One region of the Methylobacterium sp. CM6241 genome, then DNA from elsewhere that is predicted to be linked to it. Evidence: predicted binding sites of a transcription regulator. Region 1 holds the regulator's gene; each other region holds the start of a gene.
The links. Region 1 encodes LexA, which represses DNA repair genes until DNA is damaged. Its sites were predicted from a motif close to TGTTCNNNNTGTGTTCNG; they were not measured.
Positions count from the first base shown of each region.

Region 2: the regulator LexA is predicted to act here: its motif matches at 4,721-4,738, upstream of ruvC (crossover junction endodeoxyribonuclease RuvC).
Region 3: the regulator LexA is predicted to act here: its motif matches at 2,521-2,538, upstream of uvrA (excinuclease ABC subunit UvrA).

Region 1 covers NZ_CM139246.1:2,277,786-2,287,791, forward strand. Annotated here, with positions in the region: gene ACYQR9_RS10540 (ComEC/Rec2 family competence protein) at 1-1,104, shown strand, start outside; gene lexA (transcriptional repressor LexA) at 1,098-1,835, opposite strand; gene ACYQR9_RS10550 (GntR family transcriptional regulator) at 2,202-2,894, opposite strand; gene oxc (oxalyl-CoA decarboxylase) at 3,682-5,421, shown strand; gene frc (formyl-CoA transferase) at 5,513-6,787, shown strand; gene ACYQR9_RS10565 (hypothetical protein) at 6,922-7,083, opposite strand; gene ACYQR9_RS10570 (DEAD/DEAH box helicase family protein) at 7,332-9,152, opposite strand; gene ACYQR9_RS10575 (hypothetical protein) at 9,217-9,357, opposite strand; gene ACYQR9_RS10580 (CBS domain-containing protein) at 9,828-10,006, opposite strand, start outside.
Region 2 covers NZ_CM139246.1:173,682-183,687, forward strand. Annotated here, with positions in the region: gene ACYQR9_RS00830 (manganese catalase family protein) at 1-286, shown strand, start outside; gene bfr (bacterioferritin) at 386-883, opposite strand; gene ACYQR9_RS00840 ((2Fe-2S)-binding protein) at 945-1,226, opposite strand; gene ACYQR9_RS00845 (hypothetical protein) at 1,547-2,536, opposite strand; gene ruvA (Holliday junction branch migration protein RuvA) at 2,709-3,326, opposite strand; gene ACYQR9_RS00855 (YceI family protein) at 3,405-4,022, shown strand; gene ruvC (crossover junction endodeoxyribonuclease RuvC) at 4,080-4,646, opposite strand; gene ACYQR9_RS00865 (YebC/PmpR family DNA-binding transcriptional regulator) at 5,329-6,075, opposite strand; gene ACYQR9_RS00870 (HAD-IA family hydrolase) at 6,355-7,104, opposite strand; gene rpe (ribulose-phosphate 3-epimerase) at 7,098-7,772, opposite strand; gene ACYQR9_RS00880 (phosphoribulokinase) at 7,846-8,706, opposite strand; gene ACYQR9_RS00885 (class 1 fructose-bisphosphatase) at 8,741-9,802, opposite strand; gene ACYQR9_RS00890 (LysR family transcriptional regulator) at 10,001-10,006, shown strand, end outside.
Region 3 covers NZ_CM139246.1:4,185,674-4,195,679, reverse strand. Annotated here, with positions in the region: gene uvrA (excinuclease ABC subunit UvrA) at 1-2,329, opposite strand, end outside; gene ACYQR9_RS19625 (PAS domain S-box protein) at 2,732-4,615, opposite strand; gene ACYQR9_RS19620 (Crp/Fnr family transcriptional regulator) at 4,893-5,693, opposite strand; gene ACYQR9_RS19615 (hypothetical protein) at 5,970-6,251, opposite strand; gene ACYQR9_RS19610 (hypothetical protein) at 6,454-6,660, shown strand; gene ACYQR9_RS19605 (IS110 family RNA-guided transposase) at 6,695-7,663, opposite strand; gene ACYQR9_RS19600 (hypothetical protein) at 8,042-9,109, opposite strand; gene ACYQR9_RS19595 (penicillin-binding protein 1A) at 9,150-10,006, opposite strand, start outside.

The DNA.
Region 1 (10,006 bases):
GGGATTCTCGGCCCGAGCTTTCAGATGTCCTTCGGCGCGGTAGCCGGCCTCATCGCTTGCGCCGGTGCGCTCAATCGCTGGATGCCGCCACGCGAAGGTGCGGGCCTCTTGGCCCGAACCTGGCGGTTTCTGGCTGTCGCGATCCTTGGCACGCTGGCGACGACCTTGATCGCCCAGATCGCCACGGCGCCCTTCGCAACCTATCACTTCCAGACCGTCCAGCCCTTCGGCATCGTCGGCAATGCCCTGACCTTGCCCCTCGTCTCCCTGGCGGTGATGCCGGCGGCGGTTCTTGGGATCCTCGCCTATCCCTTCGCACTGGACCAGCCGGTCTGGTGGGCGATGGGGCTCGCCGTACGCGGGATGCTCACGATCTCCGGCTGGATCAGCGGGTTCGGACACGCCACCCTCGTCGTCCCGGCCTATGGCAGCACGGCACTCTGCCTGCTTGCTCTCGCCCTGCTCCTGCTGGCACTTCCCGTCTCGAGCTTACGCTGGATCGGCCTTGCTCCGGCCGCTCTCGGTGTCGTGCTCGCTACCATGCCGCCGCGTTACGACGTCTACATCGACCGTGAGGGTGGCGGTGCAGCCTTCCGCGACGGGGACGGCCGATTGAGCATTCTCGGCAGCCCGCCGGCCTTCGTCCTCGAACAATGGCTCAAGGCGGATGGCGATTCGCGGAAGGTCGCCGCCGTCGCAGCCTCGCCGAGAAGCCGATGCGATACCGTCGGATGCGTCGTCGAGTTAGGGCCGGGTCGGATCGTCGCCCTCGTCAAGGACAAGCGGGCCTTCGCGGAGGATTGCGAACGGGCGAGTGTGATCATCGCCCGCCGGGACGCTCCCAAAGACTGCAGGGCCGGCTTCGTCATCGATCGCGCATACCTGGCTCTACGCGGCGCCACCGCCATCCGTTACGGCCCCGAAGGACCGCAGGTCACGTCCGCCCACCAACCTCATTCTCGTCCGCCATGGCGGCGGGCGGTCGCCGTCGTCACGCCGTCCCCTTCGCCTCCGAAGGAATCGGGACCAAGTCCGAAACCCATAGAACCCGAGGGCGACGACGGCGATCCGTCATCCGAAACGCAGTCGGACGGGCTTCAGTAACGACGGACCAGGCTGACGAGTCGCCCCTGGATCTGAACACGATCCGGACCCAGAACCCTCGTCTCGTAGGCTGGGTTTGCCGCTTCCAGAGCGATGGAGGAACCGCGGCGACGCAGGCGCTTCAATGTGGCCTCTTCATCGTCGATGAGGGCAACGATGATGTCGCCGGTATTCGCAGTGTCCTGCTTCTTGATCACGACAAGATCACCGTCGAGGATACCCGCTTCGATCATCGAATCGCCACGGACCTCCAGAGCGTAATGTTCGCCGCCGGCCAGGAAGTCCGGTGATAGCGTCACGGAATGGCTCTGGTTCTGTATGGCGGAGATCGGCGTGCCGGCCGCGATCCGTCCCATGACCGGGATCGTGATCGACCTGCCGCTCTCGTCCTGGGCCTGGGTCGTTGGCTGGCGCAGGGACGGCATCGCCTTGGACCGACCGCCTTCGACGACGCTCGGCGTGAAGCGGCGAACTTCACCGGCGGGAGCGGGCTTCGACGCCGGTGCACCGGTCAGGCTCTCAGGCATCCGGATCACTTCGATCGCCCTGGCGCGATTCGGCAAACGACGCAGAAATCCGCGCTCTTCGAGGGCCGTGATCAACCGGTGGATCCCCGACTTCGATTTGAGATCGAGGGCGTCCTTCATCTCGTCGAAGGAGGGCGGGACGCCACTCTCCTGCATCCGTTGTTGGATGAATTGGAGAAGATCCAGCTGCTTACGCGTCAACATACAGATCACTCTTCCACTGAAGCCAATGGCCGCGACTAACGCCGCTGAAACAAAACACGAACACGGTAAACGTTCCGCAAGTGTTCTGCAAGGGTTCCGTTAACCCGGTGGTAGAGTTTGTTCCTGACGCGCAATGTTCCGCTCAAGGCGCCTTACCGCGGGCCGGCTTGGCGTCCGCCGGTATCACCCGCCGGGCCCTTCAATCATCCGAAGGGGCTTCGTGCCGCGGGGGCTTACCCCGCCCCTTTATGGCGGGCCTTCGCGGTGTCCGGCGGAGCCGCGCGCCCAGTCCCCGCCGATGACTTTGTCGGTCACCGACGGCCGGGGAGCCATGCGATGTGGCGGGTACTCTGGCGGCAGCGTCGATCAGTCGAGATAGTCACCATATTTCTCGACATGGCTGGCTAGGCCGAGGCCGTGCTCGCGCACGAGGCGTTCCGCCAGATCTGCATCCCGCGCTTCCAATGCCTTGATGATCGCCACGTGTTCCTTGATCGAATTGGCCGCGCGTTCCCCCTGACGCAGCGCGGTGTTGCGAATACCGCGGACATGCATCAGCAGGTTGCTGGTGATGTCTTTGATCACGTCGCACTGGCCGAGCGAAATGATCTTCTGGTGGAAGCGAATGTTGGCTTCCGAATACTCGTCGAGATGATCCGACGGGCGCCCTTCATAGAATTCTGGAAAGTGCTCACGCAGGCAGTGAAGTTGTTCGTCGGTGGCCCGCTCGCAGGCGAGGCGCGCAGCCATGCTCTCCAAGGCAGACCAAGCCTGGATCATGCTGACAATTTCTTTCTTCGACTTCTTGATGACGAAGACACCGCGACGGGCCTCGAACCGCACGAAGCCTTCCTGCTCCAATACCGTCAGCGCTTCGCGCACAGGGGTGCGGCTCACGCCAAGGTTCAAGGACAGCTTTCGCTCATCCAGGCGAACCTCTTCACGCTGATTATAAATGTTCATGTTCGTGATTGCTTCTTTGAGCGCGTCATAAGCCAATGCACGCAAGCTTGAAGTCGCAACGATAGGCTTTACTTGAAATGTGTCGGTTTTAACCATTTTTCATGCCACCTAGAATAATTTAAACTCGCACACGCGGGCGAGCACACTTGGTGTGAAGCATGCCAAACTCGCGTTTGAAATACAAGGAATGCCTCGGCCCGCTCAAAGCTCTTAACATAAGCTGAGTGGCGCTTTCCTCGCTACGGGTCGAAGAGCAGACTTCCGATTACCATGAAGGAAGGAGTTGTATTCTTCCCGTGTCGACCGGCCATGCGAAGCCTCGCGTTCGAGCGATCCGATGCTGATCGGCACAATCGTGCAAATCCGTTTGACAGTTGGTATTTGGTATGCCACCAATTGCCTATCGGGTCGGAGGGCTTACAGCAGTTCTTGACCGTTAGATCGGGTCAAAGCGTCTTTTCAGTTCGAGGCAAGCGCGGGATCGCCAGCCGGCGAACGCCGCTCGACTGGCGGTAGGCATTATAAAACATGGTGATTTGGTTGTGTCCACCATCGACCCCATCAAGTCACCGCAAAGATTAAGCTGCGCGGAATACCCAAAGAGATCATAAATTTTTGGATTCCCGTTGAAGAAAATCCACGCCCCGTCGAGGGAGAATGAAACGTCACGCTGGCCGACTTCACTGCAACGCCAACTCCAAAGTCACTGCCAGGACGACGATCTAACGTCGAGGAATCCCGCGGTCTCCGAAGCCGCATCCCAATCGGGTTTGCGCCGCACGAGAGAACCAAATCCCGCGGCGGAAAAGTTCACGTCATCGGTTCGCCGACTTTGCGGACCGCCAATCAAAATAAAACGTCAAAGAACCAGGGAGAGAACACGATGTCAGCTTTGGCCCAGAGAATCGATGTCGACGTTTCGGCCGAGCCGGAACTCACCGATGGCTTCCACCTCGTCATCGACGCGCTGAAGCTCAATGACATCAACACGATCTACGGCGTGCCCGGCATTCCAATCACCGATCTCGGTCGCCTCGCCCAGGCCGCAGGAATGCGGGTCATCTCCTTTCGCCATGAGCAGCATGCTGGCAACGCCGCCGCCATCGCGGGCTTCCTGACGAAGAAGCCCGGCATCTGCCTTACGGTTTCCGCGCCGGGCTTCCTCAACGGCCTCACGGCCCTGGCCAACGCCACGACTAACTGCTTCCCGATGATCCTTATTTCCGGCTCGTCGGAGCGTGAGATCGTCGATCTCCAGCAGGGCGATTACGAAGAGATGGACCAGCTCGCCATCGCCAAGCCCCTGTGCAAGGCCGCCTTCCGCGTTCTTCACGCCGCCGACATCGGCATTGCCGTCGCACGGGCCATCCGGGCCGCCGTTTCGGGCCGCCCCGGCGGCGTCTATCTCGATCTACCTGCCAAGCTTTTCTCTCAGGTGATGGAGGCCGATGCCGGCGCCAAGTCGCTGGTCAAGGTCATCGATGCGGCCCCGGCCCAGCTGCCGGCCCCCTCTGCGATCAAGCGCGCACTCGATGTCCTGAAGAGCGCCAAACGCCCCCTCATCGTGCTCGGCAAGGGCGCGGCCTATGCGCAGGCCGACGACGAGGTTCGGGCTCTCGTGGAAACCAGCGGCATCCCCTACGTGCCCATGAGCATGGCCAAGGGCCTCCTGCCCGACACCCATCCGCAATCGGCGGGTGCTGCCCGTTCGCTCGTCCTCAAGGAGGCCGATGTCGTCCTGCTGGTGGGCGCGCGCCTCAACTGGCTGCTCTCCCACGGCAAGGGCAAGACCTGGGGCGCCCCCGGCTCGAAGAAGTTCATCCAGATCGACATCGAACCGAAGGAAATGGATTCGAACGTCGAGATCGTGGCGCCCGTCGTCGGCGATATCGGCTCCTGTGTCACCGCGCTTCTCGACGGGATGAAGGGCGATTGGCAGGCCCCGCCATCATCCTGGACCGATGCCATCTCTGCCAAGAAGGAAGAGAACCTCGCCAAGATGGCGTCGAAGCTCCGCAAGAATTCGACGCCGATGGATTTCCACGGCGCACTCGGCGCGCTGAAGACCATCATCGCCGAACGTCCGGACGCCATCCTCGTCAACGAGGGGGCCAATACCCTCGATCTCGCCCGTGGCATCATCGACATGTATCAGCCGCGCAAGCGCCTCGATGTCGGTACCTGGGGCATCATGGGCATCGGCATGGGCTTCGCCATCGCCGCCGCTGTCGAGACCGGTAAGCCCGTCCTCGCGGTGGAGGGCGACAGCGCCTTCGGCTTCTCGGGCATGGAGGTGGAAACGATCTGCCGCTACAACCTGCCGGTCTGTATCGTCGTGTTCAACAATAACGGCATCTACCGCGGCACCGATACGGATCCGACCGGCCGCGATCCAGGAACGACCGTCTTCGTCCGGGATTCCCGTTACGACAAGATGATGGAAGCCTTCGGCGGTGTTGGCGTCAACGCGACGACGCCGGACGAGCTCTCTCAGGCCGTCAACGCCGCGATGGATTCGGGCCGCCCGACCCTCATCAACGCGGTGATCGACCCGGAGGCCGGCACCGAAAGCGGCAATATCGGCAGCCTCAACCCGCAGAGCGCAGTGAAAAAGAAGAAGTAGGCCGTCGGTCCGTCCGGCCGCTCCCGCGTCAGCGACGCCGGGGCGGCCGGTGCCCATATCCGCCGAACGCCCTTCAACGCGGAAGAGTCCTATGAATGCCCTCGAAGGCGTGAAGATCCTCGACTTCACTCATGTCCAGTCCGGCCCGACCTGTACCCAGCTCCTGGCTTGGTTCGGCGCGGACGTGATCAAGGTCGAGCGTCCAGGCGTCGGCGATGCCACACGCCAACAGCTCCAAGACATTCCCGATGTGGACAGCCTCTATTTCACGATGCTGAACCACAATAAGCGTTCCATCACGCTCGACACCAAGAACCCCAAGGGGATCGAGGTGATGTGGCGGTTGGTGAAGCAGTGTGACGTTCTCGTGGAGAATTTCGCTCCCGGCGCGCTTGCCCGGATGGGACTGACCTGGGAGGCGATTCATGAAGCCAACCCGCGCATGATCCTCGCTTCGGTGAAGGGCTTCGGGCCGGGCGCCTATGAGAATTGCAAAGTCTACGAGAACGTCGCCCAATGCGTAGGAGGTGCGGCCTCCACCACTGGGTTTCGTACCGATATCCCGATGGTGTCAGGGGCCCAGATCGGTGATTCCGGCACCGGCCTCCATCTCGCCCTCGGCATCGTCACCGCCCTCTACCAACGGACGCATTCCGGCGTCGGCCAGAAGGTCGATTGCGCCATGCAGGACGGCGTTCTCAACCTCTGCCGGGTCAAGCTGCGCGACCAGCAGCGGCTGGAGCGCGGACCGCTCAAGGAATACAGCCAGTACGGGGAGGGGATCGGTTTTGGCGATTCGGTGCCGCGTGCGGGCAACGATTCCGGCGGTGGCCAGCCCGGTCGCATCCTGAAGTGCAAGGGCTGGGAGACCGATCCCAACGCCTACATCTACTTCATCGCGCAAGGCGCGGTCTGGGAGCCGATCTGCGATGTCATCGGCGAGCCGACATGGAAGACGCATCCCGATTACGCGACGCCGAAAGCGCGGCTGCCGCATCTGAATGAGATTTTCACCCGGGTCGAAGCCTGGACGATGTCGAAGACCAAGTTCGAGGCGATGGAAACGCTCAACGCGCTTCACGTTCCCTGCGGTCCAATCCTTTCGATGAAGGAGATCGCCGAGGACGAATCGCTGAGGAAATCCGGCACGGTGGTCGAAGTCGACCATCCGGAGCGCGGCAAGTACTTGACCGTGGGAAACCCGATCCGGCTTTCGGCGAGCCAGGTCGAGGTCAAGCGCTCGCCCCTGTTGGGCGAGCATACGGACGAGATCCTGCGAGATGTCCTCGGTTATTCCGAGAGCGACCGCCTCAAGATCTCGGAATCAGGGGCGATCGGCGCCATCCAGAGGATTGCAGCCGAATGATCTGTCCCTGAACGAAGCGCGGGCCGCCTGTCTTAACATCTCGGCTTGCGCGCATGACGTGAAGCTCCTCCTGACTCAGCGCGGTGTCGGCCGGATAGGCTCGATGCCGCGCTCTTTCAGGCGAAGACGATCCGTCAGGCGATACCGGTGAAGCGACCTGCCGAGCCTGGAACGTAATCGCGGTTTTCGACGCGGCTCTTGTCTGCGTGTGCCGAGAGAAGATCGGCGGCCTTCACTACGAGAAGGACCTGAAGCGCGATCATGACGATCACGGCGGCGAAGAGAGTGGCGAACATGGCGGGCTCCCGGAGGGCGTTGCATCACCCTGATGCCATGCTGCACCGCAAACTGATATACCACATTCCTTCGACCACTCATGTCGCTGGCGCATATCGGAGCGTGTCAGGGCCTCGGGCAGACGCTGAGTTCATTCCGCCAACCCGTTCGGGTGGACCTGGCCCAACGGACTTTATATTCACCGCATTGCTTGGGCCTTGGCCGCATCCATCGCACGCGTTGCATACGCGTTCAGGACCATAAGAGCCTAGAATGCGTCACCCCAGCGGCCCAATGTCTGAGCCTCTTCACGACGAAGGATCTCGCCGGGTTCGGGCATGGGAAGTGAAACTTCCGATACGCCTATCGCTCCGAGAGTCGCCTTCAATTCCGCGTTCTCGACCGCCCGCTCCGCGATATCCGCGGCGAGATGGGTCAGGCGCCCCTGGTGAAGCTTGGCATAGACGTGTCCCGTCCCGAAATCCGCGAAACAGATCGTGGTCATCCGGCGGATACAATCGCGCAGAAAGCTCATGTTGTCCGAAGGCGCCATTGAACCGGCAGCGGCATAGACCTCCTGCGCGGACCGCGCGGAGATATCGATTTTGCGGTACCGATCGATGTCGAAGAGAAATTTCAGGTCGAGGATATTCATCGTGCCGTTGATGCCGAAGGCAACGGTTCGGGGACGTTCACCTTCCGGTACGCTATTGTCCAGAAATTCGAAATGGACCCGCTTGTCTGACCTGAGTGCCCAGGTGAAAAAGAGCCGTGGCATGCCGGTATAGGCTTCGACGTTGTGTGCGAGCAGATCTTCGACAGCTTTGTAACGGCCGAATTGTTCGCCGCGTTTCCACGCCCGCTCGACGGTTGCCTCCGGCGGCGTGATCATGAACTGCATGTAGACGCAATGGCCGAAGCGGGTCAGGAGTTGGCTGCCATCCTCTGCTCCGGGATCGACGGTGAAACTGTCGAACCGGAACCGGTCGATCAGAAGATGTGAGATGCGCCCCTCCGCAGCCTTCACCGCCATGTGACGGTCGAGCTTGCGATCGATGATCTCGACCTCGCGTCCTGTCAGCGTACCGGCATAGCGGCGGGCCGCACCGAGGCTGTCGTAATCGAGCAGGAATTTGCGCCAGACGTCGGGTGTGATGACAGCAAAATCCGACTCGTCGAGGCCGACTTGCCCGGCGAGCGCACGCTGATAAGGCCGGATCGTGCTTTTGCCGGAAGCTGATGCACCTTTGACGTTCATCACCACCGGCTGCGTCTGGGCTCTCAATGAGCGGTAGCCTTCCCGTGCGACGACCTCGCGGAACCATGGTTCAATGAGCTGGCCGATCCGGCTGCTACCATACTGGTTCGAGACCAGGATGCAGACGAGACGGTGGAGAAGCGCGGTGTCGCGGATCAAGAAGCCGCGACGCCGGATGATGCTTGTCACCACCTGTCGCAGGGCGACGCAAACCGCCATTTCGAGGGAGTCCGATGGCGTGGCGCAACGCGCGTACCACGCGTCGAGATGGTGGAGGGCCCATTGCTCTGGCGTACCGTGCTCCCTTTGCCGCCTGGCCGGTTCGGGAGAGCCAAGGATCAGCTGCCAGAGGGAGGGTTGTCCGCGGGCCGGTTCTCCGACAACCTTCGGGGTGAACAACTCGGACAGTTCGCGTTGGAGCACGAGCGCGGCGTCGCTCCGGATCTGAATGAGCAGGTCAGCGATCTCATTCGCGTGAGACGCAATCCCGGTGTCCAGGATCGTGCTGACGATGGCCCGAAAGTTGACGCCGAGATCGCCATAAGTGCGCCCGACCGGTACCGACAGATCGGCCATGACGCGGACAAGCACTTCGTGCACCACGAGACGCTGAGCACGGAAGAGCACGAGCTGCGTCAGTGGCAGACCACTCACGTCACTCATCTCGCGGGCATCGTCGAGGCTGGTTTCTACGTTGTCCGGTCTGAAGAGCGTCTCGAGGGACAGAAACGCCCGGGGCAACGTCGATTCCAACCCCGGATTCCAGGGGCCGAACTCCGGGCGCGGAGGCAAATCAGCTGGGCCGGTAGCCGGGGGCACCATGATGGACATGGCCGGCCCCTCCAAGAGTCAGTGAATTCCAGGGCGGCCATGCATCGCGGCGACCTCGAACGCCTCAGGCGACCGCTTCCTCATCGATGGCCTCGAGCCGCAACTGATAGCGGTCACCCCAGAGTGCCTCGGCCTTCTCGTACCATTCCGCGTTGAAGTAGAGCTTGGCGCAGAACTCGCTCTGCCAGATGCAGACAGCGATCACCCTTGAATCGATGACTTTGACATGGCGGCTGATCAGTCCACGCGTAATCCCGGCCGAGGGACACATGTCCATGCTGGTCATCCCGTTGGGGGATTCGCCGCTGAAGATGACCGGGCATTCAAGAATGGCCAAGTAACGCATTGCTGCTAACCCTGTTGGCCACGAGATGCGAGCGGTCGGCGTTTCACCGACGATCGCTGCCCCGTAGCGTCTCCTTGCCTCGATCCCCGGCTTGAATCGAACCTTTCGAGAAGGCCGAAACACTAGGGTATCGTGTCGAAATTTTGAATGCAAAAACGATGGAGGTCAATGATCAGAAGCGGGTTATCTTATCCTGCACCTGCGGTGAGAGTGCGTCGCAGCGCAACAACGAAGGATCGAGATCGATTGCGCATCATTTAATCTCTCGGCAACCTCTGGACGACCTGACGTTACATTCGATTGTAACACCCCGAATGCCTGGTCGAGCATCACGAGTGAGCCGAGGTACTCCTATCAGACATGGCATCGACGCAGCTCCAAATGCTCTGGATCGACGTCAGGACGAGACCATCGGTCACTGCGATATGGTCGGTCTGATAAGCGCAGAACAGTTTAAGCCGGTCGGCATTTGACGTGCTGACGTCGACAGACGCGAAATCTTCCTTCG
Region 2 (10,006 bases), 2.1 Mb from region 1:
GCACCAGCAGCAATGGCTCGCCGTCATCGAGGATATGGGCGGCATGGAAGCGAACCTTCCGATCCCCAACAGCTTCCCGCAGAGCGAGGAGAGCCAGAAGCACAGCTACAGCTTCTTCGTCTCCACCGCCGACGATTCGCCTCTCCCCGAAGGACGCTGGACCAGCGGCCCGTCTCTCGACGGAAAGGGCACGTTCAACGTGGTCAAGAACGCCCCCATGGGCGAAGAGCCGGTTCTTGGTCCGGCACGCCCGGATAGTGGCGCCCAGACGCAGCAGATGTCCTGAATGCAAAAAAGGCCCGCCCCATTCCGGGCCGGGCCTTTCCTTCATCGTCCCACGAAAGCCCTCGGAATGCCGCCTGCATTCCGGGGTGTTGGTGTGATGTCAGTCCTTTTCGGGAGCGATCGCCTCGAGGCCGCCGATATGCTTCTGGGCGTAGAGCGGCAGGCCGATCTGAGCGATCAGGGTCTGCTGGGTCTCGAGGAAATCGATATGACCCTCCTCGTCGGCGGCCAGCTCCTCGAACAGGATCTTCGACACGCGGTCGTTGATCGAATCGCAATACTGCGCGGCTTCGAGATAAAGCGCGCGGGCCTCGGTCTCGGCCGCGAGATCAGAAGCAATGATCTCTTCGATATTTTGGCCGATCCGCAGCGGATCAAGCTCCTGCAGGTTCGGAAACCCATCGAGGAACAGGATCCGGTCGATGAACCGGTCGGCATGGTTCATCTCTTCGATCGATTCCTTGCGCCAGAACTTGGCGAGGTCGATGTAGCCCCAGTCGTTCAGCATCCGGAAATGGAGCCAGTACTGGCTCACGGCCGTCAGCTCGCTGCGGAGACCTCGATTGAGGTACTCGACGACCTTCACATCACCCTTCATAACACTCACTCCCGTTCAGCTTCTCAAGCATGAAGGGGAGCGTGGAGCCTCGCACAGGCCCTCAGGCGGCGATCCCCTCCTCCGCAGTTTGGAATTGAACCAAACTACAAGCGCTGGCGCAACCCGTTCCGCACGCATGGCCGGCTTCCGCCACGGCGTCTTGCAGAGCACCCTGCAGGGCCGCCTGCATGATTGAGCGGATCGTCCGGGCGCAGCGACCGCATTTCGGGCTGCAACCGAGACAGGCCTGGACCTGTGCCGGCGTGCGCGGACAATCAGGCCCATCCTTGAGGCAGGCGCGGACGGCGCCGTCGGACAACACGTTACAGGAACAGACGATCATGACAGCTCGCTGGACGGGATGAGAGGCTTCGATCGACCACGAAAGAATCGTGCGCGAGGCAGATTCCCCGTTTCGTGCATCGACTTGAGCGCCTCTTTAGAACTCTTAAAATCTACTGCATTCTCAATAACTTAACTGGCATGGGATTTTTGCGCAAGGCGCGCGGACCTGCCTGCGACGACAGGAGCCAGCCCCGTGGGCGTGCAACACCGTCTCTGGGGCGCAGTCTCTCGGGTCGAAGTCGGGCAGGTCACACAGCCGTGGCCATCGGTACCGCGACCGTCCTCGCGGCAGCGATATCCTGGCGGGGACGAACCCGCTCAGAAGACGTGGAACGCGACGCCGGCGAGGAAGCTCTTCTCTTCCGTACCCTTCAGGGTCGCCGTTTCGAGATTGCCGAACTTGTTCAGCCAGTACTGGAAGCCGATGAACACATCGACGCGGTTGGGCTGGTCGTAGACGAGCTTGCCGAGGTCGAGCACCAGATTGGTGCGGGAGACGAATTCGAGCCCCGTCTCTCGATTGAAGGCGAAGATCGCTGGATTACGGACACCGCGCCCCTTGGGCAGGACAATGTTGTTGATGCCGGTGACGCTGAGCGGCAGGCCGGTGAAGGCCAGCGGGAAACTATAGGCGATCTCGATCTCGGGGACGGTATCGTAGCTGATGTCCCGGTTCGGATAGGGATTGAAGCCGTTGCGGTTCCACTCCTTGTAGGCATGGACCGAGGCGTTGAGAAAACCGGCCGGCACGTCGAAGGAAAAGTTAAGACCGCCGACGACATTGCGCTTGCGGGGGCCGAAGGCGGTATCCTTCGTGTTGGCGTCGAACCCGTAGGACAGGGAGATATCCTTGACGAGGCCGGGCACCACGAACGCCTTGGTCCCGGTGAGCGCGTTGAGGCTGAGTGTGCCGCGGTAGAGGCCGTAGACTTCCGTCGCACCTTCATCGCGAAGCAGGAACCCGCCAGGCGCGTTGGTAGTACCGGCTCGCTCCTGCGTTCCGGATTTCAGGATGTCGAGCGAGAACAGATTGGTGCCGTAGGCCCAGGCATTGGCATGCGCGACATTGAAGATCTGTTTGGGGATACCGCGCGAGCGGAACGACCCGTCGGCGTCCCGCACCCGTATACCCGGCTCGGCGGCGGGGAACTGGTAGTGATAGCTCACCTGGGTATCGGTAAAGAGAAAGAACGTCGAAGGCGCATCCGGAACGGGTGGCTGCGCGCCGGCCGGATCGGCTGCCAGCGCCGGTGCCACTGCCGCGCAGGAGACCAGCGCGGTCGCCAGGAATGTCCAGAAGCCCGTCATATTCAATCCCGGAGCGCGGTCCGCCCAGTCGGGGCTCCGGTCGATAGCGGATTAGACAGTTTACCGGAAGGACGAAAGCTGGTTCTCCCGTGGGACGATGGGCAACTATGTAGCATAAACCGTTAAAACAGGCGTCGAGCCGGACGCGGATTTGCACCTTGGACCATCCGATTCACCGGGCGAGTTCGCGCAGGCCAAGGCGGATAAGGGTCTTGGCTTCGGCGCCCTCACCGGCTCCCTTCATCGCGGCGGCGATGGCGGCGGAGGCCTGGACCGGGGCGTAACCGAGATTGACCAGGGCCGAGATGGCATCGGCGGCGGGCTGAGGCGCGGTTCGATCCTCCACCGCTCCGGAGAGGGCCAGGACGGCGGGGTCGATCGGCGCGAAGGCGGGGGCCTTGTCCTTCAATTCGGCGGTGAGGCGGGCTGCGAGGCGCGGCCCGACCCCGGGCGCGCGGGCGATGGCGGTCTTGTCACCCATGGCGATGGCGGTGGCGAGAGCCTCCGGCTCCAGCACGGAGAGCAAGCCTAGCGCCACCTTTGAGCCGACCCCCTGCACGGTCTGAAGCAGGCGGAACCATTCGCGCTCGGCATCGGAGCGGAAACCATAGAGCCGGATCATGTCCTCGCGGACATGGGTCTCGATGGCGAGGGAAGCGGCCTCGCCCGCGCCCGGCATCCGCTGCAAGGTCCGGGCGGAACAATGCACCACGTAGCCGACCCCCTGCACGTCGAGGATCACGAAATCCTCTCCGTAGGAATCCACCACACCCTTCAGCTTGCCGATCATGCATCATCTCGTCATCAGAGACAGGGTCTTATCAGGGACCGGCCCTCCTGTCCGACCAGCCATAGAGAAAGTGACCGCATGATGCGCACGCGCCTCCTCGCCCTCCTGCTTCTGGCCTCGCCCTGCGCCTATGCGCAGGAGACGCCACCTGATGCCGGTCCGTCGCGCGACCCGACCCAGGTCAAGCCCGGCACCTACGTGCTCGATCCGGCACACGGCAAGATCACCTGGTCGGTGATTCATCTCGGCTACTCGACCTATTATGGGCAGATCACCGATGTGGCGGCCAAGGCCGTTCTCGATCCGAAGGAGCCGGCAAAGAGCCAGCTCAGCGTCACCATCGGCATGGCCAGCATCAACGGCCTTAACGATGCCTTGAACAAGCATCTCCAGGCCCCCGAGTTCTTCGACACGGCCAAGTTCCCCACCGCCACCTACACGGCGACCCTGGTGGAGCCCACCAGCCCGACCACGGCGCGGATCACCGGCACCCTTACCCTGAAAGGTGTGACGAAACCCGTCTCCTTCGACGCCACGTTCAACCAAGCCGGCACCAACCCCGTCGACAAGCGCTACACCGTGGGCTTCGATGGCTGGGCCGTGATCAAGCGTTCGGATTTCGGTGTCTCGGCCTTCGTGCCGGCAGTGAGCGACGAGGTGAGCCTGCGCCTGGAGGGCGAGTTCAAGGCCCAGTAAACCCGCCCAGGACGTAAAGCCCCCTCTCCCCGCGCCCAGCGCCGGGAGAGGACATGCTCACCTCTTCGCCAGAGCCGCCGCGATCCGTGCGGCGGCAAGCCCGCTCACCCCGGCGACGGGAGCGTGGAGCTTCTTCAGCGCATGCGCACCGCGATGATTGGCATGGGTGACGGCGATGGCGAGGGCATCGGCGGCATCCGCCGTCTTGAACTCGGCCTTGGGCATCAGAAACTTCACCATCGCCTGGATCTGCACCTTCTCGGCATGGCCCGAGCCGCAGACGGTCTTCTTCACCAGGTTGGCGGCGTATTCGGAGACCGGCAGACCCGCCAGAGCCGGCACCAGCAGGGCGATAGCGCGGGCATGGCCGAGCTTCAGCGTCGCCTGCGCGTCCTTGTTGACGAAGGTCTCCTCCACGGCGACCTCGTCGGGCGAGAAACCCGACACGACGCGGGTGATGCCCTCGTGCAATTCCCGCAGGCGCAGGGCGAGAGGTAGGTCCCCATCCGACGTCACCACGCCGCAATCGACATAGGTCAGCTTCGTCCCGACGACGGAGATGAGACCCCAGCCGGTCCGGCGCAGGCCGGGATCGATGCCGAGGATGCGGACGGAGCCGGTCATGCGCTCAAAACCAGAGGTGACAAAATCATGGGTTGGACAGGTCCGGGCGCGAGCGCCGCGCCGATCTGAGCGTTAAGGACATATCGTGAACGAAGTCTTGTGCCAAGGCATGGGCGATGGCATGGGCGATGGCATGGGCAAGACATTGTCGCCCTCGTCGCCTGAGCTGGCGGGAAACGATCCTATCCATGGGGGGACGGCGCCACAGCGTCGTGGTCACCGCCGTCCCACCGGATCTCGTCGCCCGTCTCTACGTCTCCAGCGCGTAGCTCGTCGCGGATACCGGCGACGCGCACATAAGCTCCGGTGCCACGAGTCCGGCGTATCCGAAAGATCAGAATTCCGATGGCGGATATCGAAACTTGCCGGCGGAGCTCCGACTGATTCCTGAGCATCTGGCTCTGGCTAATCCTGCCGATCGCCGGGCACGGAGCTCAGTTCAGCGGGAACGTTCCGACAGGGCCGATCCTGGCGGCAACCGTTCTGGCGGGACTCGGAACGCTGACGCGCTGGCGTTGGTCAACCGCTTCCTCGACACCGTAAAAGCAGCCTGATCCTGGCTCCGCTCGAACGAAGCGGATGCCGGATCAGCCGAGCACGCGCGGCACCGGACCGAATCCCGGATCCGCCATCACGAAGGGGACTATCGGATCTGGAATGATCGCTTGTGGCTCCGGGCCGCTCACCCTTCGAGCTTGGCGACCAGAGCGTCGGAGAGAGCGAAATTGACGTAGACGTTCTGGACGTCGTCCTGGTCTTCGATGACTTCGACGAGGCGGATCAGCTTCTCGCCGGTCTCGTCGTCGACCTCGATGGTGTTCTGGGCCTTCCAGATCAGGGCCGTGCGGCGCGGCTCGCCGAAGCGGGCCTCCAGGGCCTTGGAGACCTCGCCGTAGGAATCCTGGGCGCAGGTGATCTCGTGGCCGTCCTCGGAGGAGCGCACGTCGTCGGCGCCCGCCTCGATGGCAGCCTCGAGCATCGTGTCGGCATCCGCCACCTTGGCGTCGAACTCCACCACGCCGACATGGTCGAACATGAAGGAGACGGCGCCGGTCTCGGCCAAGCTGCCGCCGGACTTTGTGAAGGCCGAGCGCACGTCGGAGGCGGTACGGTTGCGGTTGTCGGTCTGCGCCTCGACGATGAGGGCAGCGCCCCCCGGGCCGTAGCCCTCGTAGCGGATCTCGTCGTAGCTTTCGGCGTCGGCGCCCGAGGCCTTCTTGATCGCGCGCTCGATATTGTCCTTGGGCACGTTCTCGGCCCGTGCCGCGATGATGGCGGCGCGCAGGCGCGCATTCATCGCCGGGTCGGGCATGCCGAGCTTGGCCGCAACCGTGATCTCGCGGGCGAGCTTGCCGAAGATCTTGGAACGGACCGCATCGACGCGGCCCTTACGGTGCATGATGTTCTTGAACTGGGAATGGCCGGCCATAGCGTGACCTTGGGTCGTGTCAGAGGTGGAGCGGAAGTGCGCGCGCGCGTCACCGCAGCGGGGTTGGGCCGGGTTATAGGCCGGGTCCGCTCATCGAGGCAACGCGGTGAGGGCCCCGGCGTTGATGCGGCAGGGGAGTTTCTCTCCTCGCAACGGGGACAGAAGCGATGGCAGACGAAGGAAACGGCGGCGCGGTGCGGCCCTGCTGGCGCCTCGCCTTTACCGCCTGCCTCGGCATCGTTGCGGGCTCGACTTTGTTTCCGCGGCCCGCGAAAGGGGTCACCCCGCGTGCCGGGCGTGCCAGTCCTTCAACGCCGCGAGAGTGACGACGTCGCCGGGCCATGCCGATCCGGCGAGATGGCTATGCGGCGCCTCCCTCTCGCCGAGATCGGAGACGGCCGAGAACGCGCCCTCCAGGCTGTGACCACCGGTATAGAGGCTGCGCGTGGCGATGACCGGCAGGCCGGCATCCAGGGCAGAGCGGATGCCAGGGGCGGAATCCTCGAAGGCAATGGCCTCGCCCGGCTCGACTCCGAGGCGCTTCAGGGCGAGCACGAACACGTCTGGATGGGGTTTCTTGCGCTCGGCCTCGTCGCCGCAGGCGATGGCGTCGAACGGATTGCCCTCGGGGAAATTCACGGCAATCAAGGTATCGATATTGGGCCTGCTCGTGGTGCTGGCCACCGCGAGACGTAGGCCCGCGCGTTTCGCCTCCTCGACCAGGCGCGCAATGCCAGGGCGCAGGGCGAGCGCCCCCTGCGTGACGAGATCGCCATAGATCCTGGTCTTGCGGTCGTGGATCTCGCTCATCTGGACGCGACGCTGCGCATCCGGCTCGCCATGCTCGGTCCGCACGTAATGCGCGAGCCTCTCCTTCCCGCCCATGACGGTGAGAAGGTCGGCATAGGCCTCCGGCGACCAGTTCCAGTCGAGCCCCAGTTCGGCGAAGGCTCGGTTGAATGCCTGTCGGTGCAGGTCCTCGGTCTCGGCGAGTGTCCCGTCGACGTCGAAGATCAGCGCCTTCAGCATGCGACGGTGCCGCTGGCGCCCGCCCGGATGGCGGCGATGCGCCCGGCATAGCCGGCGGGCCCGCCCTTGAATACGGCACTGCCGGCCACGAACGCGTTGGCTCCGGCGGCAGCGGCGAGGCCCACATTCTCGGGCGTGATGCCGCCATCCACCTCGATATCGATGTCGCGTCCGGCGCTCATCGCCTTGATCCGGGCGATGGTCTCGAGCGTCGAAGGGATGAAACTCTGCCCTCCGAACCCTGGATTCACCGTCATCACCAGGACGAGGTCAACCATGTCGATCAAGGGTTCGATGGCGCTCGCAGGGGTGCCCGGATTCAGCGCGATTCCGGCGCGCTTTCCGAGGTTCAGAATAGTCTGGAGCGAGCGGTGAATGTGCGGGCCGGCCTCCACATGGACCGAAATCGCATCCGCTCCCGCCTCGGCGAACGCCGCGAGATACGGGTCGGCCGGCGCGATCATCAGATGAACGTCGAACACCTTGTCGCTGTGGGGCCGGAGCGCTTTCACCACATCGGGCCCGAAGGTGATGTTGGGCACGAAATGCCCGTCCATCACGTCGAGATGAATCCAGTCCGCCCCCGCCTCGGACACCGCGCGAACCTCCTTGCCAAGGGCGGCGAAGTCAGCCGAGAGGATTGACGGGGAGATGATGGGGCCGGTCATGCGGGTCGTCATTCGGACTATCTCGTTCACTCTGTCGGTCCGGCAAGAGCATGAGCCCGGACGTTCGGCGGTCTCAGGCAAGCCGGCGCTTGCGCTCCACCAATTGCATGATGATCGGCGTGAGGATGAGTTGCATGGCGATATCGAGCTTTCCGCCCGGGATCACAATGGAATTGGCGCGGCTCATGAAGGAGCCCTGGATCATCGATATCAGGTAGGAGAAATCGATGCCCTTCGGGTCCTTGAAGCGGATGACCACCATCGATTCGTCGGCGGTGGGGATCCAGCGGGCGATGAACGGGTTCGACGTGTCGACCGTGGGCACGCGCTGGAAGTTGATGTCCGTCCAAGTGAATTGCGGGCAGATCGTCTGCACGTAATCGGGCATGCGCCGCAGGATGACGTCGGTGACCGCCTCGGTGGAATAACCGCGGAACGAGCGGTCCCGGTGCAGCTTCTGAATCCATTCGAGGTTGATCACCGGCACTACACCGATTTTGAGATCGGCGTAGCGGGCCATGTCAACATTGTCGTCGACCACGCAACCGTGGAGTCCCTCGTAAAACAGCAGATCTGAACCCGGCTGGAAATCCTCCCAGGGGGTAAACGTGCCGGGCTCCGCACCATACGCCTGAGCGTCGGCGGCGTCGTGGACGTAATGACGCGTCCGCCCGATGCCTGATTCGCCATAGGTGCGGAACACCTCCTCCAGCTCGGGGAGAAGATTGGCGCGTGGCGCGAAATGGCTGAGCGTCGGCTCCTCCGCCATCGCCTTGCGCATGGCATTGCGATCGAGGGCGTGGAAAGCGTCGCCCTCGATATAGACGGCACTGACATCCTCGCGGCGGAAGATCTGCTCGAACGTGTTGCGTACGGATGTCGTGCCGGCCCCGGACGAGCCGGTCACCGAGATGATGGGGTGACGCGCCGACATGAACGATGCCCGACCGGTTCCAGTCTCTGCCCTGTCAGCCGCGCATCAGGCCGCGCTGGCCGAACAGGGGTGAACGGCCGGCAGCGGGATTGCGGCCGCCGTAGTACTTCGCGACGCAGGCGACTTCCTCGGTCGATCCGAAGACCAAGGGCACGCGCTCGTGAATGCCGGTGGCGCTGATGTCGAGGATGCGGTTGGCACCGTCCGTGGCGGAGGCTCCGGCCTGTTCCATCAGCATCGCGATGGGAGCTGCCTCATAGAGGAGGCGCAGACGACCCTGGGCATAGCCCTTCCGGTTGTCGCCTGGATACAGGAACACTCCGCCGCGGATGAGAACCCTCTGGGCGTCCGCTACCAGCGAGCCGAGCCAGCGCATGTTGAAGTTCTTGTCGAGGGGGCCGTCAGCGCCGGCCAGACAATCCTGGATATAGGCCTTGACCGGCGTGTCCCAATGACGGGCATTCGAGGCGTTGATTGCGTATTCCTTGGCTGTCGCCACGACTTCGATCCGCGGGCTGGTAAGGCGGAATACGCGCTCGGCCCGATCGAGGGTGTAGATTTGCGTGCCGAAGCCCAGGGTAACGACAAGGGACGTCGCCGGGCCGTAGGTGACGAAGCCGGCGGCGAGCTGTGCCGTGCCGGGTGTCGTGAAGGAACTGGCCGGATTATCCGGGGTGGCGGCGACCGGACGGATGCCGAAGATCGACCCAACCGCCATGTTGACGCCGATGTTGGAAGAGCCGTCCAAGGGATCGATCGCGACGGCAAGGGGGGCGCCCGCGTTCAGGAGCATGATCCCCTCCGCCTCCTCCGAGGCAACCTCCGCCACCGGCGCACCGCGCAGAGCCTCGGTGAAACGCTCGTGGGCGAGGACGTCGAGGGCCTTCTGAACGTCGCCGTCGCTATTCTGCTCGCCTTGCGCAGCGAGATCGCCACCGCCCAGGGCGCCGCGACCGATGACCTCGCTCACATCCACGGCCGCTTCGGCGCAGGCCGCGATCACGGCCGCCACATCGGTCAGGGCCGGATTGGCCGCAACGGCCTGAGCGAGGCATGCATCGAGACGAGACCCGATCTCCAGAGACCCCAACGACATCGGCTCACGTCCTCTTCATCGACCTGCCGGGAGAACCCGGCCATTCAGCGCCTAACCCAGCATCAAGCTTCCACGGCCTGATAGCGCCCTTTGCACGATAGCGCTGCCATCAACCAGAGCGCCAGACGGGCAATCCCCGTGCAAAGAAGGAATTATGAAAAAACTTGCGGGCAGTTCCAAAAAAACTAAAAACGGCGAATGCGC
Region 3 (10,006 bases), 1.9 Mb from region 1:
CGCCCTTCACGTTGAAGGAGAAGCGGCCGGCCTGGTAGCCGCGCGCCTTCGCCTCCGGCAATCCGGCGAACCAGTCGCGGATCGGGGTGAAGGCGCCGGTATAGGTCGCCGGGTTGGAGCGCGGCGTGCGCCCGATCGGCGACTGGTCGATATCGATGACCTTGTCGAGATTCTCCAGCCCGTCGAGACGCTCGAACGGGGCGGGGTGCTCCATCGCGCCGTTCAGGGATTTGGCGACCGCCTTGTAGAGCGTGTCGATGATGAGGGTGGACTTGCCGCCGCCCGAGACGCCCGAGACGCAGGTGAAGGTCCCGAGCGGAATCTCGACGCTCACATCCTTCAGGTTGTTGCCCCGCGCGCCGACGAGGGTGAGCTTGCCCTTCTTCGTCTTGCGCCGGGCTGTGGGCACCCGCACGCTCATCTCGCCCGTCAGGTATTTGGCGGTGAGCGAGGCGGGGTTCTTCAGCACCTCCTCGGGGGTGCCCTGCGCGATGATCTGCCCGCCATGGATCCCGGCACCGGGGCCGACATCGACGACGTAATCGGCCTGGAGGATCGCATCCTCGTCGTGTTCGACGACGATGACGGAATTGCCGAGGTCGCGCAGGCGCTTCAGCGTGCCGAGCAAGCGCTCGTTATCGCGCTGGTGCAGGCCGATGGAGGGCTCGTCGAGGACGTAGAGCACCCCCGTGAGGCCGGAGCCGATCTGCGAGGCGAGGCGGATGCGCTGGCTCTCGCCACCCGAGAGCGAGCCCGAGCCGCGCGCCAGGGTCAGGTAGTCGAGGCCGACATCGACCAGGAAGGTCAGACGGTCGCGGATCTCCTTCAGGATGCGGAAGGCGATTTCGTTCTGCTTCGGCGTCAGCTTCTCCGACAGTTCCGAGAACCAGCGATGCGCCTCGCGTACGGAGAGCGCGGTGACGTCGCCGATATCCTGCATGGCGACCTTCACCGCCAAAGCCTCGATCTTGAGGCGCTTGCCGCCGCAGGAGGCGCAAGGGGTCTCGCTCATGAACCGGGCGATGTCCTCGCGCGAGGCGTCGCTCTCGGTCTCCTTGTAGCGCCGCTCCAGGTTCGGGATGACGCCCTCGAACGGCTTGTTCACCTCGTAAGCGCGCATGCCGTCGTTATAGGCAAAGCGGATCGACTCGCGGCCGGAGCCGTAGAGGATGACCTTGTGCGCCGTCTCGGGCAAGTCCGACCAGGGCGACGTGGTCTTGAAACCGTAATGCCCCGCCAGGGCGTCCAGGGTCTGGCCGTAGTAGGGCGAGGTCGATTTCGCCCAGGGGCCGACGGCACCGCGCTTGAGGCTGAGCTTGACGTCGGAGATGACCAGTTCGGGGTCGATCCGCATCTCGTGGCCGATGCCGCCGCAGGTCGGGCAGGCGCCGAACGGGTTGTTGAACGAGAACAGGCGCGGCTCGATTTCGGCGATCGTGAACCCGGAGACCGGGCAGGCGAAACGCGACGAGAAGGTGATGGTCTCGCCCTCGGCCGGATCGGCGAATTCGATCAGCGCGATGCCGTCGGCCAGTTCCAGGGCGGTCTCGAAGGAATCGGCGAGACGCGCGGCAATGTCGGCGCGGACCACCAGCCGGTCCACCACCACGTCGATATCGTGCTTGAGCTTCTTGTCGAGCTTCGGCGCATCGTCGATCGGGTAGTATTCGCCGTCGATGCGAAGACGCTGGAAGCCCTTCTTCTGGAACTCGGCGATCTCTTTGCGGTACTCGCCCTTCCGGCCCCGAACCACGGGGGCGAGGAGATAGAGCCGGCTCTTCTCCGGCAGGGCCAGTACCCGGTCGACCATCTGGCTCACGGTCTGGCTCTCGATCGGCAGGCCGGTGGCGGGCGAGTAGGGGATGCCGACCCGCGCCCAGAGCAGGCGCATGTAATCGTAGATCTCGGTGACGGTCCCCACAGTGGAGCGCGGGTTCTTCGACGTCGTCTTCTGCTCGATGGAGATGGCCGGCGAGAGCCCGTCGATCTGATCGACATCGGGTTTCGACATCATCTCGAGGAACTGACGGGCATAGGCCGAGAGCGATTCGACGTAGCGGCGCTGGCCTTCCGCATAGATCGTATCGAAGGCGAGCGACGACTTGCCGGACCCCGAGAGGCCGGTGAAGACCACGAGCTTGTCGCGCGGAATCGTGAGATCGATGTTCTTGAGGTTGTGCTCGCGCGCGCCCCGGACGGCGATGACGCGACGGTCGGGGCTACCCTCGAACAGCTTCTCGATCCGCGCCTCGACGCTCTCTTCCTGTGCCTGCGCCGCTTGGCTCTTCAGGCCCCGTGGTGTCTTGGCGGCGGCTTTTGCTTTGGCCATTGGGTCTCTTCGGCGGCAGGACTTGGCGGAAAGGAAGGACTTGGCGGAAAGGAGGATCGGCGACGACGCGCGGGGATCGTCTCCGGGACGTCATGCGGCGAGGTCGAAGACAACGGTCCCGCCACCGGTCGCCATGTCGGGCGCACGGGCCGGGCGGGCAAGACGCACGCCACGCATATCCGCCACCCAGCTAGAACAAAAAGCGTACAGCTACAATATCGGCGCTGAATTCTGCGCTCGGGCGGACGCTCGCCAAGCTCTCGCGACCGAACGCACCATGGAAGTGGGACACGCTCCTCTGCTGGAGCGGCACCCGACCGCGGTGGGTCGGCACGCATTTCCAGGCCTTCGTTTGTCGCGCTCCTGCTCGCCGAACCGGCAACCACTTCGGCGCAGAACGCCCTAGACGCTCGTCTGAAACCCGCCGAGGGGCGCGACGACCCGGCAGATCAGCCCATCGGGCTCGTAGGCGAGGGAGACCTCGCCGCCGACGGCGCCGGCGAGCCCGCGTTCGATGAGCCGTGAGCCGAAGCCCTTCCGCGTCGGGGGGCTCACGGGTGGCCCGCCATGCTCGGACCAGACGAGGTGGATCGTGTCGTCGTCTCCCACCGCGACCACCCGCCATTCCACGACGACGCGGCCGTCCGGCCTGGAAAGGGCGCCGTATTTGGCGGCATTGGTGGCGAGTTCGTGCATCATCAGGGCGAGCGACAGGGCCGCCTTGGAGCCGATGACGATCTCGGGCCCCGACAGATCGAACCGCCCCGGCTGCTGGTCGTCGTGAAGGGACAGGGCGCTCTGCAGGATCGTCGAGATGGCGGCGCTCTCGCGCTCTCCGGTCAGCAGGATGTCGTGGGCATTCCCGAGGGCGATCAGGCGCGCGGCCAAGGCATGCTTGGCCGCTTCCACATCGGTGACGTTGCGCAGACTCTGCGAGGCGATCGCCTGAACCATCGCGAGGGTGTTCTTCATGCGGTGGCTGAGTTCGCGGTTGAGAATCCGCTGCTGCTCGTCCGCCTCGATCCGGATCAGGCTGCTCCAGGCCCGTTCCGCCACCTCGCGGACGAAGGCGATCTCGTGCGGCGTCCAGGAGCGTGGCGAGGCCTCCGTCGCATAGAGCACGCCGACGAGGCGGCCGCGCTGGAGCAGGGGGACGGAGATCACCGCCTGCACACCCTCCGCGATGTAGAGTTCCGCATCGCTATCGAGGTCGGGGGAGGTCGCGAGATCGTCCACCGCGAGGATCTCGCCGCGCCGCAGGCCGGCGATGCTCGCGGGAAATTCCTCGAGCCGCAGGGTCCGGCTCGGAAAAGTCTGTCCGTCCGAGGACCAGGAATGCGCCACCGTCACCAGCCCCGCCGGAAGGTCGACCATGCCGTAGCCGGCCCGCGTCGCCCCGAGGGCGCGGCCCAGGATCTCCGCCGTCATGGCCACGACATCGGCGTTCGAGCGCAATTCACGCAGGCGGTCGCCCAGGCTGATCAGCGCCTCGCGACGGGCATCCGCGCGTTTCTCCTCGGTGATGTCCTCGATCATCGCCATGGCGTGAACGGCGTCACCCAGGGTCTGGGAGACGAGGTTCACCCTCGCCCAGATGATCCGGCCGTCGCGTCTCCGGTAGCGCTTCTCGAACCGGTCCTGCAGGGTCTCGCCGGTGGCGAGGCGGCGATGCAGGTCGTCGCGCGCATCCGCATCCTCGGCGGGGGTCCATTGGGCGAGGGAGCGACCGACGATCTCGGATTCCGGCGCACCCCAGATCTCGCAGAGCTTGGCGTTGACCCTGAGCGCCAGGACGCTGCGGGGATCGAACTGGACGATCCCGATATTGGCACCCTCGAAGACCGCGCGGAATTGTGCCTCCAACTGGCTTCTGACGGTGACGTCGAGCATCGCGCCGACCATCCGCACCGGCGCGCCCAAAGCATCGCGGACGAGATATCCGCGGTCCAGCACGTCGGCATAGGCCCCGTCTCCCTTGAGGAAACGGTACTGGCAGCTCCACCTGTCCGAGCCTCCGTCGAGGAAGGCATTCAGCCCGGCGGAGACGATGGCGCGGTCATCGGGATGGATGTTGCCGAGCCACCAGTCGGAGCCGGGACCGATATGGGCAGGCCGCCAGCCATAGGACGTCTCGAGCGCCTCGTTCCACAGGATGGCGTCGCGCAGCAGGTCCCAATCCCAGACGACATCGTTGGTCGCCCTGGCCACGAGGCGATAGCGCTCGTCGGTCGACCACCGATCGAGGGAGGCGGCACCATCGCCGATACCAACGGCACCGTCGGTCATACCACCGGCCGCCGTCCTTACCGGCGAAGGAAGATCGCGACGACTCCCTCGGAGGGGTGGAGGTACATTCGCAGTGGTCATCGGATGCGGGTCTGATTCCGTCGATCGCCATCACATGAAATGCAGTCGGACCTCGCAACGAACAAGTCTCGCCACGAGATTTCGCGAGATCCTCCCCACCCACAGCGTATCGAACTCGGTTCGGAGACTTGACCCGGCACCTGGGCCCGGGATCGGAAAGCCTCGTCCTCCCGAGCGGACATCGAGCGATGCCGCCTCAGACAGCCGCTGCCGGGACGGGATCGTCCTGGCTCGGCTGCGTCGGAGGATCGACGAAGAGCATCCGCCCGTCGGCATCGTAGACGGCCCCGAGCACGGTCTCGAAATGGCTCACCACGGCGCCATGGCACTCGCAGGCCGCCTCCTGGATCTTGGCCCGGTCGAGAATGGTGATCCGGCCGCGCCCCACCTCGATCAGCCCCTGCACCTGCAGGGTGCGCAGGATCCGGGTCAGGTAGGTCCGCTGCACGCCCAGCATGTTGGCCAGGAGTTCGTGGGTCACGGGAAGCGTTTCGGTGCCGATCCTGTCCTGCAGCGTCAGCAGCCAGCGCAGGCATCGCTCCTCGATCGGGTGGAGGGCGTTGCACGCCACGGATTGCAGCACCTGGCCGAGGAGGCAATCGGCGTAACGGGTGAAGAGGTTGCGCAGCGTGGTCGAGCGAAGCTTGGCGTCCTGCAATTTCGCGGCATCGAGCCTGAGGACCGGTCCGCCGATCTGCACCAGGGCCGTACTGAACGCCGGAAGGCTGCCGTGACTGACGACGCCGCCCACGGCGCCCTCCCGGCCGATCGTGGCCGTCTCGGCGCTCCGGCCGTCACGCATGGAGACGATCAGGTTGATGACCGTCTGATCGCAGGGAAAAGAGATGTACGAGACCCGGGACCCGACGGAAAACAGAACCTCCCCGCGCCGAACGACGGTCGGCTCGAAATGCGGCATCAGAAGCCCGCGATCCTCCCGGGACAGCGCCTTCAGCAGGAGATTGCCTTCGATGAAGGACTCTGTCGACGGGAGCATCTGATGCGCTGTGTTCACCTTCTGTCTCGCGCTTAGCTTATCATCGCCAAGGCGTCTGTCCACTAGTTGACGAAGGTAGCGAAAAATCTTGTCGTCGCGGCGGATTCGAGTGTGGCTCCGCCAGCCTCCGCAGCATCAGGGTCGCCCAACCACCCCACCTCCAACTCCTCCCCACAAGGGGGAGGAGGGCGGGACGGAGCTTCCCGCGAAAAATGTAGAATGCCGTAGCCGTAGGCAAGAAGGCACCCGCGCATCACGCTCGGGCGCGGTGTCGGTTCAGCCCTGGCCGGCCTCGTCGCCTTCGCCGATGCAGTCGAGGGCCCGCTCCACGGCGCTGACCGCTTCGCGCAGGTTGCGGACGGTGAGCTCCATCTCCCTGCGGGGACGGCCCATGGCGGCGGCACGGTGGGCGACGCCCTGAAGCAGCTCCAGGGCGGCGAACAGATCGTCGGCGACGGCGACCACATTGGAGATCTGTGGTGCGGCGGCGGGGGGGCGGGAGAAGGGGACCACGTTGCTCATGTTGGACAAGGTGTCGCCCAAGGCCGGCCCGAGCACCAGATCCAAGGAGGCTAAATCCGCGTGATTGCGGCCCCCATGCCCGAAAGCCGTCAAGCGTAGTGAGCGTTTTCGTGGCGCGAGAACATCACTCTGCCCGTAAGCTGAGACGGTTCGTTATCCTTGTGCTTGACGCGAGGGCCAACCCGGCGCCACGAAAGACCCGATCGGTCCAACCGGACCAGACTCCCAGGAACTTCCGATGCGTCCCATCCCCGTCCTCTTCGCCGTCGGCCTGCTCTGTGCCCTCGGGGCCTGCAACAGCGCCGACCGCAGCGGCTTCTCGGACAGTTTCAGCACCGAGAATTTCCGCCGCTCCAACGACACCAACGGCACGCAGACCCGCCGCGACGTGAACCGCGCCTACACCGCCCCGTCGATGCCCTCCATCGTCAGCCGCGGCAACTGAGAGCCTGCTCGCGTTGCTCGTCCAAGGCCTTACCTCATCCTGAGCAACCATTAGTCTTTTGCCATGGCGTGTCTCTGGCGAGGACGGTGTTTGCGTAAGTGAGGAGCTTTCTGGCGCAGGCGACGAGACTTTTCTGGTGGGATTTTCCGGCGTCCTTGAGGCGTTTGTAGAGTCGGACGAGGGCGTCGTTCCATCGGAAGGCGGCGGGCAGGGCTGCGGCGTAGAGGGCGGTTCGAACGGTGGCGCGTCCTCCCGCGATGCGGCGCTGGCCCTGATGTCGGCCGGAGCTGTGATCGAAGGGGGCGAGACCGGCGAGGCTTGCGGCCTGCTCGCGGGAGAGGTCTCCGAGTTCGGGCATGCGCACGATGAGGGTGAGGGCGGTGCGCGGCCCGATGCGGGGAACGCTGAGGACGAGGTCGAGGCGTCGGGCGAGATCGTCATGGGCGCGCAGGGCGGTGACGAGGGCCTTGATCCGCGCCGCGCGCTCGGCCTTGAGACGCTGGATCTCGGCGGCGATGTGCTCGCGGATGCGCGGGTCTTGATAGGCCTCCCGCCGTGTCTTGAGGCGGACGACGTCCTCGTCGATCTGCTCGACGAGGCGCAGGGGCTCGGCCAGGGCGACCAAGCGCGGATCGGGGGCTGGCCTGCCGGGTCCGTGAGCCGCCGTGCAGGCGGCGATCAGTCCGGCATCGATGGCGTCGGTCTTGGCCCGGCGCAGGCGAAAGGTCGCGTAGGCGCGGACCTGCCGGGGCTGGAACAGGACCACGTCGAGGCCCGCCTCGCGCAGGGCAGCGGTAGCCCTGCGCTCATAGCCGCCGGAGGCTTCGAGGCCGACCCGGCCGATCCCGAGACGGATCAGCACCGCGACGAGTTCGGCCCGCCCCTCACCGGTGTTGGGCAGGCGCCAACGCTCGTCGCATCCGTCGACGGCAAGGTCGAGCCAATCCTTGCCGACATCGATCCCGGCTACGGCCGGACCGGTCTTCGTGCTACTGTGTGTCATCTTCGTCGACCCTGCCTTGCAAGCGAACCACGACGTTCAGGCAACCATCCGGGTTCGATGAAGAGGCCGACCGCGATCTTGCTCAGGAGCAGCCAAAAGGCTCAGGCGCCAACGATCCGACGGCCGACCGCCCCACTCCGGACGGCCATCCGGGGTGGGGCATTCCTCACGGAACACGGCGACCATAATCCAAGTCGCTATTGCAAGGCGCCGCGAAGCGGCCTCGAAGGAGCCCTCCAGGGATCACGCGAGCACTGGAGGCCTCCTTCGAGGCCCGCTGATGCGGGCACATCAAGAGGAGGAGGTCTGATTGGATGATCGATCCTGGAATGGAAATCCGTCGAAAAATCCAATCGAACAGGCTCCGACACTCGCCACTCAGTTCTTGGCCAGGGCGTCCGCGAAGGCGATCATGCGGTTGCGGGCGTAGGTCGGCAGGCCGGCACTGATCGACGTGCCGGTGTTGAAGGACGAATTGCCCATCAGCACCTGGGCCGGAAGCAGGTTCTTCAGAACCGGCACGCGGGCATATTCCTGCTTGCGGTCGAGGACATCGGCCTTGATCGCCAGCGCCATATAGGTCGTCACCACCGTCTTGCCGGGGTCGTTCGGCATCGGCTGGAACACGGCGAGGAACTTGCCGAAGCGCAGGATCTGGTTGACCCAGAAGATCGTCTGTTCGAGACCGCCCGCCACCGGCGTGTCGACCCGCGTGAGCGCCGCGAGCGAAGCCGCTTCGGCCGCCGGCAGGGTCCGCAGCTCGCTCTGGAACGAGACGAACTCGGCCACCTTCTTCGAGGCACCGTCCTCCAGCTTGTTGGCGAGCTTCACGCCCAGGGGCAGCTTGCCCTCGAGGTCGTAGCGGGATTCGATGCAGGCGGCGGCGCCCTCGCACCAGGCCCGGTCCGGGCGGCGGGCGAAGGCGGCGGCCGGGTCCTTGGTGGGCGTCACCTCGGCGGGGCTCAGCGTCTTGTGCTTGATGACGGGGTCCATCTTGGACACGAAGCCGAGATTGGCGAAGGCCGACAGGTCGATGGAGTCCGCGGGCTTGGCCACCACGAACCGCCCCTGCGCCACATAGACCTTCAGGGTCTCGTGCCGCTGCTTCGAGACGCCGTTGAGCGTCACGGTGTAGTCGGGCTCGGCATAGGCGGGGTAGGGCGCCAGGGCCGCCTGCTCGGCCGGGCGCAGCTTTCGCCATTCGAGATAGGGCGTCAGGCCGCTCTCGGGGTTGGCCGGATTGTCCCGGTGGTCGGTGAACAGGATCGTGCCGGGCTTGAGGGCGGCAAGGCCCGACGGCTCGATGGCGGGAACCTCCTTGATCCGGTCGGCGGGGACCTGGGCCTTCATCCCTTCCTGCGCGGAGGCGGGGAGGCCGAGTGCCAGGACGGGCAGGAAGCTGAGAATCTGGACAAGGACACGTGTCGCCGGAAGCTGCGTCTTCACGTCGGGGCCTCGATTGCTGATGAAGGGGGGATCCGCGCCTTCAGTAGCGCGGGTCGTCGCCGAACAGGTAGTCGGGATCGCGGCGGCGAGCGCGGGGCGGCTCGTCCTCGCCGAAGGGCGAGCGTTGGGTGCCGGGCCATGCCGGGCTCCGCGACCCCTCGTAGCCATAGCCATCCCCCTGCGCCCGGCGGCCGCGCGGCTGCGCCGGCCTCTCACCGAAGGGGTCGAGGGGGTCCGGCTCGGCCCCGCGCCGGGTGGTGAGGTTGCCGTACAGGTCGCCCACCACGTCGGCGCCGTCGTCGAGGCCGCCAGTGTCGCCGTCCTCGGAATCCGGCCGCATGGCGGTCTGCACCTCGCGCGGCAGCAACTGGTATTGCGTGTCGGCCACGCGACCGTTGCTCAGCCGGAAATGCTCGAGGAAGCCGCCACCCGCGACACGCTCACCGCTGCGGGCGTCGATGGGCAGGTCGGCGAGGTCACGTTTCGCCTCCGGGGAGGGCGGGGCGAGGGGAGTGCGCGCCACGCCGTTGGCCCAGGCGGCCTGCAGGATGGTGCCGGCGATCGGCACCGCGAGATGCCCGCCGGTCTGGCCGCGCCCCAGGGTCCGGCGGGTGCCGTCGGCATTGTCGTAGCCGACCCAGACCACGATGGTGATCTCGTTGGTGAAACCGGCGAACCAGGCGTCGTTCTCGTTCTCGGACGTGCCGGTCTTGCCGGCAATGGAGCCGGAGAAGCGGGCGAGGGCCGCCGCCGTGCCGTGGTTGGTGACACCCTGCAGCATGGTCTTCAGCTGATAGAAGGCCACCCTGTCGGCCGAACCGATCCGCACCGGCTCCTTCGGCTCGCGCTTGTACAGAACCGTGCCGTCGCGCTCCACCGCCTCCAGCGCGTAGGGCG